2 regions of the Pseudomonas sp. GW821-FHT05D12 genome follow, and region 2 is predicted to be linked to the other one. Evidence: riboswitches for the same ligand, from Rfam matches in the RefSeq annotation. Region 2 holds a riboswitch; the other holds the start of a gene.
The links. Region 2 has a riboswitch for cobalamin ahead of AC07SI_RS25025 (ABC transporter substrate-binding protein). Riboswitches for the same ligand answer to the same signal wherever they lie in the genome.
Positions count from the first base shown of each region.

Region 1 (5,725 bases), on a different contig from region 2:
CCTGACCACGCGCCCGGACAGCGTCGACGACCTGAATGACTACATGCTGGTGCAATGGCAACCCGATGCACAGGTCGACGCCCTGCAGGCGTGGAACCAAGTGGTGGAGCAACGCCTGGCGGCGGTGGTGCAGGTGCAGGCCTATTCGCTGATGCTGGAGATGATCCGCTGCGGCGCCTGCATCGGTTTGCTGCCGCACTACATGAGCAGTTTCGACCGCGGGCTGGTGGCACTGCCGGGGTTGCTGGCCGACAGCATGCAACGCCAGGTGTGGCTGGCGGTGAATGCGCAGGTGCAGCATGCGCAGGCGGTGCAGATGATTGTCGAGTTGATCGTCAGCACGTTTGAAGGGCGGCGGGAGTGGTTTGGCTGAGTGTTTGTCCGTTGTCCGGGTAGCGGCTGCTGGCGGTCGCGCGCTCACAGCGGGTGTGCCTGGTGGATCGAGGTGCCTGCATCGCAGGCAAGCCAGCGCCCACAGAAAGGCTGATCAGCGTTGCAACACGCCACGAAAGGTCGCACTCAGGGCCCGCAAGGTTTCCCGCGAACGCGTGTCGCTGATGCGGCTATGGAGCACCACCTCACTCACGGCCAAGGCCGGCAAGCCGTATTGCTCGCTCACCTCTACCGCTCCGGCCGGGGCCACGCGGTGGGCGAGGGCAGCGACGCCCAATCCGGCGGTGACTGCCGCACCCACGGCCATCACCCCGCCGCCAACAAATACCTCGGTCCAGTCGATACACGCCGCATCCAGCGCGCGCGTCGCCAGGTGCCGCACGCCGCAGGGCGCGGCCATGGTTGCCATGCGCAGCGGCGTGCCGGGGCGGTGTTGCCAGGTGGGCGCGGCGAACCAGCCAAAGCGTTCCACCGCCAACACTTCGCCGTCCTGGCGCTCGCCCTCATTGCGCACGATCACCGCGTCCAGCTCATTGCGGTCGAAGGCGGCCACCAGGTCGCGGGAGGACGCGATACGTACTTCAAGGATCACCAACGGGTCGTAGGCGGCCAGGCGGCTGAGCCAGGTTGGCAGGTCGGGACCGGCCACATGGTCGCTGATGCCGATCACCAGGCGCCGGGGCGCTTGGCTGCCCATATCGCCCAGTGCGCGTTCGTGGGCATTGAGCAGGGCGCGCGCGGCAACGATAAAGTGCTCGCCCTGCGGTGACAGCCGCACATGGCGCGGCGTGCGCTCCAGCAAGCGATAGCCCAGGCGTTCTTCCAGGCGCTTGAGCTTGAGGCTGATGGCGGCCTGGGAGGTGTCGAGGGCTGCGGCGGCGCGGGTGAAACTGGCGAAGTCGGCGACCAGCACAAAGGCCTGCACGGTGTCGATATCCAGCGGTTTTAGCGCGTCAGTCATATCCAATCCTTATCGCACATATATCGGCTGATATCTTGTTGAAATCATCGGCGCTGCGCAAGCTGAACCCTCAACTTGCACGGGAGCTTCTTCATGTTTGCCAAACAGTATTCACACCGCTTGCCTGCCGACTACGACATGGCCGTGATCCGCCGCCGCGCCGCGCAATTGGGGCCGTTGTGGGATCACGCCGAGGGGTTGCTGTTCAAGGCGTTTATCGCCCAGGAGCACGCAGGCAAAGTGTATGCCTCGGTGTATCTATGGTCCGACCCACTGCAGGCCGCCGATTTTCTGCTCGGAGAGCGCTTTCAGAAGGTGCTCGACAGCTTCGGCCGTCCGTATATCGAGAGCTGGTTGCCGCTGGATGTGCAACGTGGGCCGGCGCAGACCGCGCTGAGTCTGTACCGCGAGGAATGGGCGTTGGAGCCGGGGGCGGACAGGGCGGCGATCCTGGCCGAGGAGAAAAGTCGCAACCAGCAGTTGGCGGATAGCGGCGACACCTTTGCGGTGTTCCTCGCGCTGGATGTGCAGGCCTGGCGGCTGGTACGGATCACCTTGTCGGCCAAGGCGTTGCAGGCGGACCATCCCGGGACGGGCTACCAGGTGTTTTACCTGGCCCATCCCGGGATTTGACTCAGGAGTTGAATCGGGCTTTTGGCTGGCTGAGCTTGCGCTCGGCCACCGCCCCGAACACCAGGCCCAGGGTGGTCCACAGCACCAACTGGATGCCCAACGAGGCCACGCGAAATTTCCACAGCAGCACGGCCGAGAACTGCTCCGGCACTTCGTTGATCACCGGGAAGAGGCTGCCGGCCACTGCGACGATCACGATGTACAGCGCCACGCCGAGGATCGCGCCGCTCCACACGCCACGGCGGGCAATCAGCTTGCGCGCGGCGTTGATCGCGATCACGGCCGCCGCCACCGACACCAGCAGCATCAGGAAGAACAGCCTGGTGCGCTGTGCAATGGTCTGCGGGTCCCCCACCGAAGGCGGGTTGGCCGGGTATTTGAGCCCGGGCACCAGGATAAGCGTCACAAAGGCCGCCAATGCCAGCAGCGCCGCCAGGCCGCGCGGGCCGACCTTGCCGATGCGGCCCAGGGCGTAGGCGAACACCAGGGCGAAGAGGCCACCCAGGGACACGCTGTAGACCACCACGCCGGTGAACAGGCCGAAGGTACTTTGCACCTTGCGGCTCACCAGTTCTTCTTCCGGCGCATCGCCGTGCATCTGTGCCATCTGGTCTTCAAAGGCGATGGCCTTGTCGATCTGCGGCTCGCCGAAGGCCTTGGCGAAACCGAAGGCCAACACGCCGGCGAGCAGGCCCACCAGCATCCCGCGTACGAGTAATTGCCCTGTCATGGTGTGTCTCCCTTATGAATTAATGGCAGGGGAAACCCAGCAGGTGGCGACCGTCGTGCACAAACTCGTGCACGTACATGCCCTTGAACACCGCAGTGGCGCCTTGCTCGGCACCGACGAAGTAAATCGCCAGCATCAGCAGCAGGCCGCCGAAGATCGCCCAGGGCAGGATTTCGCCCAGCGGGATCGTCGGCACATAGACATCAGGATGGGTTGCAGCAGTGTTAGCCATGAGAACCTCCAGGGATGACGCGTCCCGAAATGGATAGCGAAGGGGCTGAAACAGGGTCTGGCTTACGGCTACTGGGCCGAATACAGTGGCGCGACCGCGCCGGAATCGAACCGGCTTCCTCTTTCATGTTCGTTGTAACATGTTGAAACAACTTTGCCAGTCTACGCTGACTGCGCGCTGAAACAGAGTGAAATTGTGATGCAGGCCACCCGTCTGACCCTTATCTGCCATGCCATCACGCCGTTGCAAAAGCAGGGGCGCTTTCCCGATGACGAATCGGTGGCGATGGACTGGCAAGCTGCCGCGTCATCGCTGGCCGGGCGCTACCCGAAAAACCTGCGCCTGCTCTGCGCACCCGAGGCTCGCGCCCGGCAGACGGCGGGTTTGTTCGGCAGTGCGCCGGTGATTGAAGAAGCCCTGCGCGATGGCAACTTCGGCGATTGGAAGGGCCAGGCCATCAGCGAGTTGGATCATGGCCAGTTGCAGGACTGGATGACCAACAGTGCCAGTGCGCCCCACGGTGGCGAGTCGGTCGAGCAGATTTGCGCACGCGTGGCACAGTGGATGAAAACCCTCGAAACACAGCCCGGGCACGTAGTGGCTATCACCCATCCCTTTGTCATCCGCGCCGCGATGCTGTACGTGTTGCAGTTGCCCGTCGCGATGTTCTACCGGATCGACGTCGAGCCACTCTGCGCCACCGAACTGCGCTTCAACACTGTCTGGCGCCTGCGCCTGGAAACTCACGCCTGGCCGCATGAACATGGCAAAATCCACGCCCCGCACTGAGAGCAACCCATGAAACGCATCCTGATCATCGGCATTGGCGCCGGCAACCCTGACTACATCACGATGCAGGCCGTGAAAGCGCTGAACCGCACCGACGTGTTTTTCCTGATGGACAAGGGCCAGAGCAAGGACAAGCTGATCGACCTGCGTCGCGAGATTTGCGAGACCTACATCACCGAGCCCGGCTACCGCTTCGTCGAGGCCGACTGCCCCGAGCGTGTGCGCGGGGATATCGACTACACCACGGCCGTACAGGACCTCAACCGCGACAAGCAGGCGACGTTCGAACGCATGATCAATGAGGAAATGGCTGACGGTGAAGTCGGCGCTTTCCTGGCCTGGGGAGACCCGGCGCTGTACGACAGCACCATTCGTATCCTGCAGGCGATCCTCGCCAGTGGCCGCTGCCACTTTGAGTTTGAAGTCATCCCCGGCATCACCAGCGTGCAAGCCCTGGCGGCCCAGCACAAGGTGGCGCTGAACCGCATCGGCAAGTCCGTCGAAATCACCACCGGGCGCCGTTTGGCCGCAGGGCAGGCGAGTGATGCCGATACCCTGGTGGTAATGCTCGATGCCGAAGATTCCTACCGCAGCGTGGCGGATCAAGGCCTGGATATTTATTGGGGCGCCTACCTGGGCACGCCGGATGAAATCCTGATCAGCGGCAAGGTCAGCGAAGTGGCTGGAGAAATTGAACGGGTGCGCAAGGCGGCGCGCCTGGAGAATGGCTGGATCATGGACACTTATTTGTTGCGCAAACCCTGAGGTAACGTCCCATGCTCAAACTGTTTGCCCTGGCGCTGGCCCTGGTGGCCGGTGCCGCCCAGGCCGATACCAGCCTGCATACCGATTTGCCGCTTTCATACCTGGAACAGACCCAGGGCGATGCGCGCAACCAGCCACTGGTGATTTTCCTGCACGGGTTCGGCAGCAACGAGGAGGACCTGTTTGGCATCAAGGACGCGCTGCCCTCCACTTGGACCTACCTGTCGGCCCGTGCGCCGATGCCGGTCGACCCGCATGGTTTTCGCTGGTTTACCAAGACCCCGGGCGACGGCGAGTACAACGGCGAAACGGCTGATTTGCAGCGCAGCGCCACACTGCTCGAAGACTTCGTGACCCAGGCCACCGCCAAATACCACACCCAGAGTGACCGGGTGTTCCTGGTCGGTTTCAGCCAGGGTGCGATCATGTCCTACGAGGTGGGCTTGCGTAAGCCTGCGTTGGTGCGTGGGATTGCGGCGTTGAGTGGCAGCGTGTTGCCGGTGCTCAAGGCCGAGCTGAAGCCGGATGAACGCCTGAAACAGCTGGCGATCTTTATCGGCCACGGCACCCTGGACCAGGCGCTGCCGTATACGTCGGCGACGCGCGCGAATGAGGTGCTGACGGGGTTGGGGCTGACGCCGGAGTTTCATGGCTATCCGGGCATGCCGCATACCATCAGCGAGGCGGAGGTGCAGGACCTGAAGGTTTGGCTGGAAAAAAGCCTGAACTGACGTTGGCTAAGTGTGGGAGCTGGCTGGCCAGCTCGCACATTTGTTGGTGATGTCAGGAAGATCGGCTCACTTGCCGCCGGTGATCTGCTTCACCAACTCCGCATGCCCCTTCACATCATCGGCCCGCGAGATGGCCTGGATCACCAGCAAATGGTTGCCCGAACCGCCGAGGAAAGTGGAGTTCAAGGTCTTGCCGCCGCCCTGGGTGGCGGTGCTGTCCACCTGGCGCAACCCCAGGCCCTTGAACGTGAGTTTCTTCTCGCTGAGTTTCTTGAAGTCGGGCAGTGCAGCGGTCTGGTCCTTGACGAAGCCGGCCACGGCGCCGTCGAGGAACTGCGTGTCGTTGTCCTGGATGGTAACTCCGTCGTTACGCACGGTTTCGGCGACGATCACCACGCTTTTCGTGGTCTGGTTGGCGTACATCGTGCCTTGGGTGTCGGCGGTGCCATCTTCGGCCTTGCCGGCCGGCAGGGTGTCGGCGACGTAGGCCT
Region 1 is NZ_JBWKSN010000004.1:436,086-441,810, forward strand. Features, by position in the region: gene AC07SI_RS09955 (LysR family transcriptional regulator) at 1-373, shown strand, start outside; gene AC07SI_RS09960 (LysR family transcriptional regulator) at 488-1,354, opposite strand; gene AC07SI_RS09965 (DUF4865 family protein) at 1,448-1,987, shown strand; gene AC07SI_RS09970 (CbtA family protein) at 1,989-2,717, opposite strand; gene AC07SI_RS09975 (CbtB domain-containing protein) at 2,737-2,949, opposite strand; cobalamin riboswitch at 2,982-3,111, opposite strand; gene AC07SI_RS09980 (histidine phosphatase family protein) at 3,148-3,738, shown strand; gene cobF (precorrin-6A synthase (deacetylating)) at 3,748-4,503, shown strand; gene AC07SI_RS09990 (alpha/beta hydrolase) at 4,515-5,234, shown strand; gene AC07SI_RS09995 (DcrB/PsbP domain-containing protein) at 5,301-5,725, opposite strand, start outside.
Region 1: linked by a shared signal. The riboswitch ahead of AC07SI_RS09975 (CbtB domain-containing protein) and the one ahead of AC07SI_RS25025 (ABC transporter substrate-binding protein) in region 2 are both predicted to bind cobalamin.

Region 2 (5,725 bases):
CAACGGCCTTGAAGATTTCCAGCTGCACCAGGTCCAAATCATTCTCCAATCGTGAACGTATTGCTTAATATTATTCAGTTTCCAGAAAAGATGCAGCCCCGTAGGCTGGACTCATTCCCCTCATTCAGCCGGACGGTGCCATGAACGCTATTTCTCACCAGACCCACGCCCTGTCGATCAACCCCGCCAATGGCGAGACTGTCGGCAGCTACCCTTACGAAACCGCAGCGCAACTGGACGCCGCCCTCGACCGCGCCACCGGTGCCTTCCGCACCTGGCGCCGCCAGCCGGTGAGCCAGCGTGCCGAGCTGCTGCTGGCCCTGGCTGGCGCCCTGCGCGAGCAAGCCGAAGACATGGCGCAGATGATCACCCTGGAAATGGGCAAGCCCATCGCCCAGGCACGGGCCGAAATCGAAAAATGCGCGCAACTCGCCGAATGGTACGTCGCCCACGGCCCGGCCATGCTGGCCCCGGAGCCGACCCTGGTCGACAATGGCAGCGCCCAGATCGAATACCGCCCGCTGGGCCCGATCCTCGCCGTGATGCCGTGGAACTTCCCGGTCTGGCAAGTGCTGCGCGGTGCCGTGCCGACCATGCTCGCCGGCAACACCTACGTACTCAAACACGCGCCGAATGTGATGGGCAGCGCCTACCTGATGAAAGCCGCGTTCGACAAAGCCGGCTTCGCTGAAGGCTTGTTCGAAGTGCTCAACGTGACCCAGGATGGCGTGTCCAAGGCCATCGCCGACCCCCGCATCGCCGCTGTGACCCTCACCGGCAGCGTGCGTGCCGGCATCGCCATCGGTTCCCAGGCGGGTGCTGCATTGAAAAAATGCGTGTTGGAACTGGGCGGCTCCGACCCGTTCATCGTGCTCAACGACGCCGACCTCGACGCCGCCGTGCAGGCTGCCGTGATCGGTCGCTTCCAGAACAGCGGCCAAGTCTGCGCCGCCGCCAAGCGCCTGATCATCGAAGCAGGCGTGGTGGAAGCGTTCACCGCGAAATTCCTCGAAGCCAGCCGTGCGTTGGTGATGGGCGATCCGACCTCGCCCCACACCTATGTCGGCCCGATGGCGCGCTTCGACCTGCGTGACGAATTACACGGCCAGGTCCAGGCCACCCTGGAAGAAGGCGCAACCTTGCTGCTGGGCGGTGACAAAGTACCGGGTGCCGGCAACTACTACGCGCCGACCGTGCTGGCGGGTGTCACCGACCAGATGACTTCGTTCAAGCAGGAACTGTTCGGCCCGGTGGCCTCGATCATCACCGCCCGCGACGCCGACCACGCCGTGGCCCTGGCCAACGACAGCGAGTTCGGCCTGACCGCGAGCATCTTTACCACTGACGCAGCCAAGGCGCGGGAGATCGCCAACCAGCTGGAAACCGGCGGGATCTTCGTCAACGCGTTCAGCGTGTCCGACCCTCGGGTGGCATTTGGTGGGGTGAAAAAGAGCGGCTTCGGGCGCGAGTTGTCGCACTTCGGCGTGCGGGAATTCTGCAATGCGCAGACGGTCTGGCTGGATCGCAAGTAAGCCGGGTCAGCACGACTGCCGGCTTTCGTGGTGAGCCGCCTGGTCGTGGTGAGCAGGCTTGTCGTGGTGAGCAGGCTTGTCCTGCGTTGGGGTGCGAAGCGCCCCCATGAATCCCACCGCATCGTTTCAGGAAATCCGTGGTGTGAGGTTTTAGGGCTGCTTCGCAGCCCAACGCAGGGCAAGCCTGCTCACCACAATTAGCCTGCTGGGCCTGCGCAGTGGTACCTGAGTAGTAAATCTGCATGTCTTTCAAATCCAACCCTTCACAAGCGTCGCCGATCACGGCCACGTCAGTGGGTTGTTGTGGTGAGCAGGCTTGCCCTGCGTTGGGGTGCGAAGCGCCCCCCCAGTAATCCCACCGCATAGTTTCAGGCAAAACCGCGGTGTGAGGTTTTGGGGCTGCTTCGCAACCCAACGCAGGGCAAGCCTGCTCACCACAATTAGCCTGCTGGGCCTGCGCATTGGTGCCTGAGTAGTGAATCTGCATACCTTTCAAATCCAACCCATCACAGGCGTTGCCGATCACGGCCATGTCAACGGGTTGTTGTGGTGAGCAGGCTTGCCCTGCGTTGGGGTGCGAAGCGCCCCCATGGATCCCACCGCATAGTTTCAGGCAAACCGTGGTGTGAGGTTTTGGGGCTGCTTCGCAACCCAACGCAGGGCAAGCCTGCTCACCACAATAACCTGCTCAACCTGCTCAACCTGCTCAACCTGCTTGGCCTGCTTGGCTGCTTAGCCTGTCTGGCCTGCTTAGCCTGCTTAGCCTGCTTAACCTGCTGGGCAAGATACGTCCGCATACCCGTACAAGAGCGTTTGCGAGCACTGGCCCACTCACTGCCAAAAGGCTGCCTCTACTGCCAGACTCTCACTGCGCATTAATGTAATAAAACTGCGCCTGGGTCTTTTCAACCGCGGTTCGCACTTTATCCTTCTGCGCATTGGTGCCCGAGTAGTAAATCTGCATACCTTTCAGATCCAGCCCTTCACAGGCGTTGCCGATCACGGCCACGTCAACGACAGTGCTGGCGCCGATAATCAGAAAGCCGGTGTCGCCCAGGCTTTTGGCCTTCAGCAATTCTTCTTTCAGATACATCGCATTGGCGCCACCGGCCATGGCAAGGGCCAGGTTGTCGGCGATCAAGCCGTGGCTGGGGATTTTCACACTGTGCAAGCGCACCCTGTTTTCCCCGGAAGGCAGCGACATGACATGCGCGGTAGCGGCTTCGTCAAAAATCTGCTTTTCGCTTTTACCTGGGGTGGCGCAACCGGCGAGCATGGCGATGAGGGCGAGGGCGACGAATGATTTCACTGTGTATTCCTTGTGTGAAGGCTGTCCATGGCCGCGCATCATAGGAGAGCCATCCCATAAGAGCTACCGCAGTCTTCTCACCGTGCGCCGTCAGAACTCCCGCTCAACCGCGTGATCGACTACCATACCGCGCCGGTTCCCAAATGGGACTAATAGGGAATCCGAAGCGCGGTATGCCGCGCCAATCGGAACTGCCCCCGCAACTGTAGGTGCCGAGCCTGCTCCTTGATGCCACTGGACCTCGTCCGGGAAGGCCGGAGCGTGGCGATGACGCATCAGTCAGGAGACCTGCCGGCCCAAGCACCAACACTAACCGGCGGGGTGTCCGGGAAGGACATCCTTGCCTGCCTGACCCGCAGCGTTCGAGGGCGTAATTCCAGACCGTACCTCCCCAGTTCCACGTACGGTTTCAAGGAGATCGCCCCATGCTGCCACGCGTTACCGCCCTGATCACTGGCCTGGGCTTCTGTGCCCTGGCCCACGCCGCGCCCACCCAGTACCCGCTGACCGTGCAGAACTGCGGCAGCACGCTCACCTTCCAGCAGGCACCCGCGCGCAGCGTGACCATCGGCCAGGCCGCCACCGAAATGCTCTACGCCCTCGGCGTAGGCGATAAAGTGGTCGGCACCTCGCTGTGGTTCAACAGCGTCCTGGCGCAGTACAAGGCACAGAACGACACAATCGAACGCCTGGCCGACAACGAGCCCAGTTTCGAGTCGGTGATCGCCAAGCGCCCGCAGCTGGTGGCTGCCGAGCTGGAATGGGTGGTCGGCCCGCAGGGCGTGGTCGGGACCCGCGAGCAATTCCACGAATTGAAGATCCCCACCTACCTGCTGCCCTCCGACTGCGAAGGCAAGGACAACCTGGTCGGCGCCGACGGCACGCGGCTGGAGCCGTTTCGCATCGAGACCATCTATAAAAGCATCAGCCAACTGGCGCAGATTTTCGACGTACAGGATCGCGGCCAACAACTGAACGACGAACTCAAGGCGCGCCTGGCCAAATCCGTCGCGACCGTGCAGGGCAAAGGCCTCAAGCAGGCCAGTGCTCTGGTGTGGTTCTCCAGCTCGGAGATGGCCAGCGACCCTTACGTGGCCGGTCACAAGGGCATTCCCGAGTTCATGCTGCAAACCCTGCGCCTGCACAATGTGGTGCAGTCCGATGAAGAATGGCCGGCCGTTGGCTGGGAAACCATTGCCAAGGCCAACCCGACCTTTTTGGTGATCGCGCGGATGGACCGCCGCCGCTACCCCGCCGATGACCACGAAAAGAAACTCGCCTTCCTGCGCAGTGACCCGGTCACCCGCAACATGGACGCGGTGAAAAACAACCGCATCATCATCCTCGACGCCCTGGCGCTGCAGGCCAGCATCCGTATGTTCGATGGCCTGGAACAACTGGCGACAGCCATCGATGGCTACGACTTGCCCAAATGATACGCACCCTACTCGCCCTGTCGCTGCTGCTGATCGCCGTGCTCGCCGGCGTGGCCATCGGCGAAACCGCCATCGCACCAAAGGTGGTACTGCAGGTGCTGGCCAACAAGCTCTGGGCCGCCGGCTACGTGCTGGACCCGATCGATGAAGGCGTGGTGTGGAACTACCGCCTCACGCGCGCGCTGGTCGCTGCCGCATGCGGCGCCGGGCTGGCGACCTGCGGGGTAATTCTGCAATCGCTGTTGCGCAACCCGCTGGCCGATCCGTACCTGCTGGGCATCAGCGCCGGCGCCTCGACGGGCGCAGTGCTGGTGGCGTTGATCGGGGTGGGCGGCGGTTTGATCTCGCTGTCGGCCGGCGCCTTTGTCGGCGCGATGGCCGCATTTGCGCTGGTGATCCTGCTCGCGCGAGCCAGTGGTTCAGCCAGCGGTACCGGGCAGATCATCCTCGCGGGCATCGCCGGTTCGCAGCTGTTCAACGCGCTGACGGCGTTCCTGATCACCAAGTCGGCCAGCTCCGAACAGGCGCGCGGCATCATGTTCTGGCTGCTCGGCAATCTCAGTGGGGTGCGCTGGCCGTCGGTATGGCTGGCGGTGCCGGTGGCAGTTGCAGGGCTTGCTGTGTGCCTGTGGCACCGGCGCGCGCTGGATGCGTTTACCTTCGGCAGCGATTCGGCGGCCTCCCTGGGCATCCCGGTGCGCCGCGTGCAATTTGTGCTGGTGGCCTGCGCCGCACTGGTCACGGCGGTGATGGTGTCGATTGTCGGCTCCATCGGTTTTGTCGGCCTGGTGATTCCCCACGCCGTGCGCCTGCTGCTCGGCACCGGGCACTCGCGCCTGCTGCCCGCCAGCGCCTTGGGCGGCGCATTGTTCTTGATTGCAGCCGATGTGTTGTCACGCACTTTGATCAAGGGCCAGGTCATCCCGGTCGGCGTGGTCACGGCTTTGGTGGGCGCGCCGGTCTTTGCGCTGATCCTGATCGGCCGGAGGAATGCGCGATGACCGTACTGAGCTGCACCGGCCTGGGCTTCAAAGTGCGTGAAGCCACGTTGCTGCGCGACATTCACCTGCAGGTGCAGCGGGGTGAAACCCTGGGCATCGTCGGCCCGAACGGCTCAGGCAAATCCACTCTGCTGAAACTGCTGGCTGGCCTGCGCACCCCGGCCACTGGCGAGGTGCGACTGGGTGAAGTGCGCTTGGGCGACCTGTCCCGTCGTGCCATTGCGCAGCAACTCGCGGTGGTCGAACAACAGGCCGACACCGACGACGCCATTCGCGTGTTCGACGCCGTGGCCCTGGGCCGCACGCCGTGGCTGTCGGCACTGAGCCCCTGGTCCCGCGAGGACGACGCTATCGTGCACCAGGCGCTGCAGGATGTAGACGCCACCCACCTGGGCCAACGTGCGTGGCGCAGCCTCTCGGGCGGTGAACGCCAACGGGTGCACATCG
Region 2 is NZ_JBWKSN010000015.1:9,777-15,501, forward strand. Features, by position in the region: gene ptrR (putrescine utilization regulator PtrR) at 1-37, opposite strand, end outside; gene AC07SI_RS25015 (aldehyde dehydrogenase family protein) at 141-1,532, shown strand; gene AC07SI_RS25020 (hypothetical protein) at 2,398-2,841, opposite strand; cobalamin riboswitch at 2,958-3,151, shown strand; gene AC07SI_RS25025 (ABC transporter substrate-binding protein) at 3,267-4,277, shown strand; gene AC07SI_RS25030 (FecCD family ABC transporter permease) at 4,274-5,278, shown strand; gene AC07SI_RS25035 (ABC transporter ATP-binding protein) at 5,275-5,725, shown strand, end outside.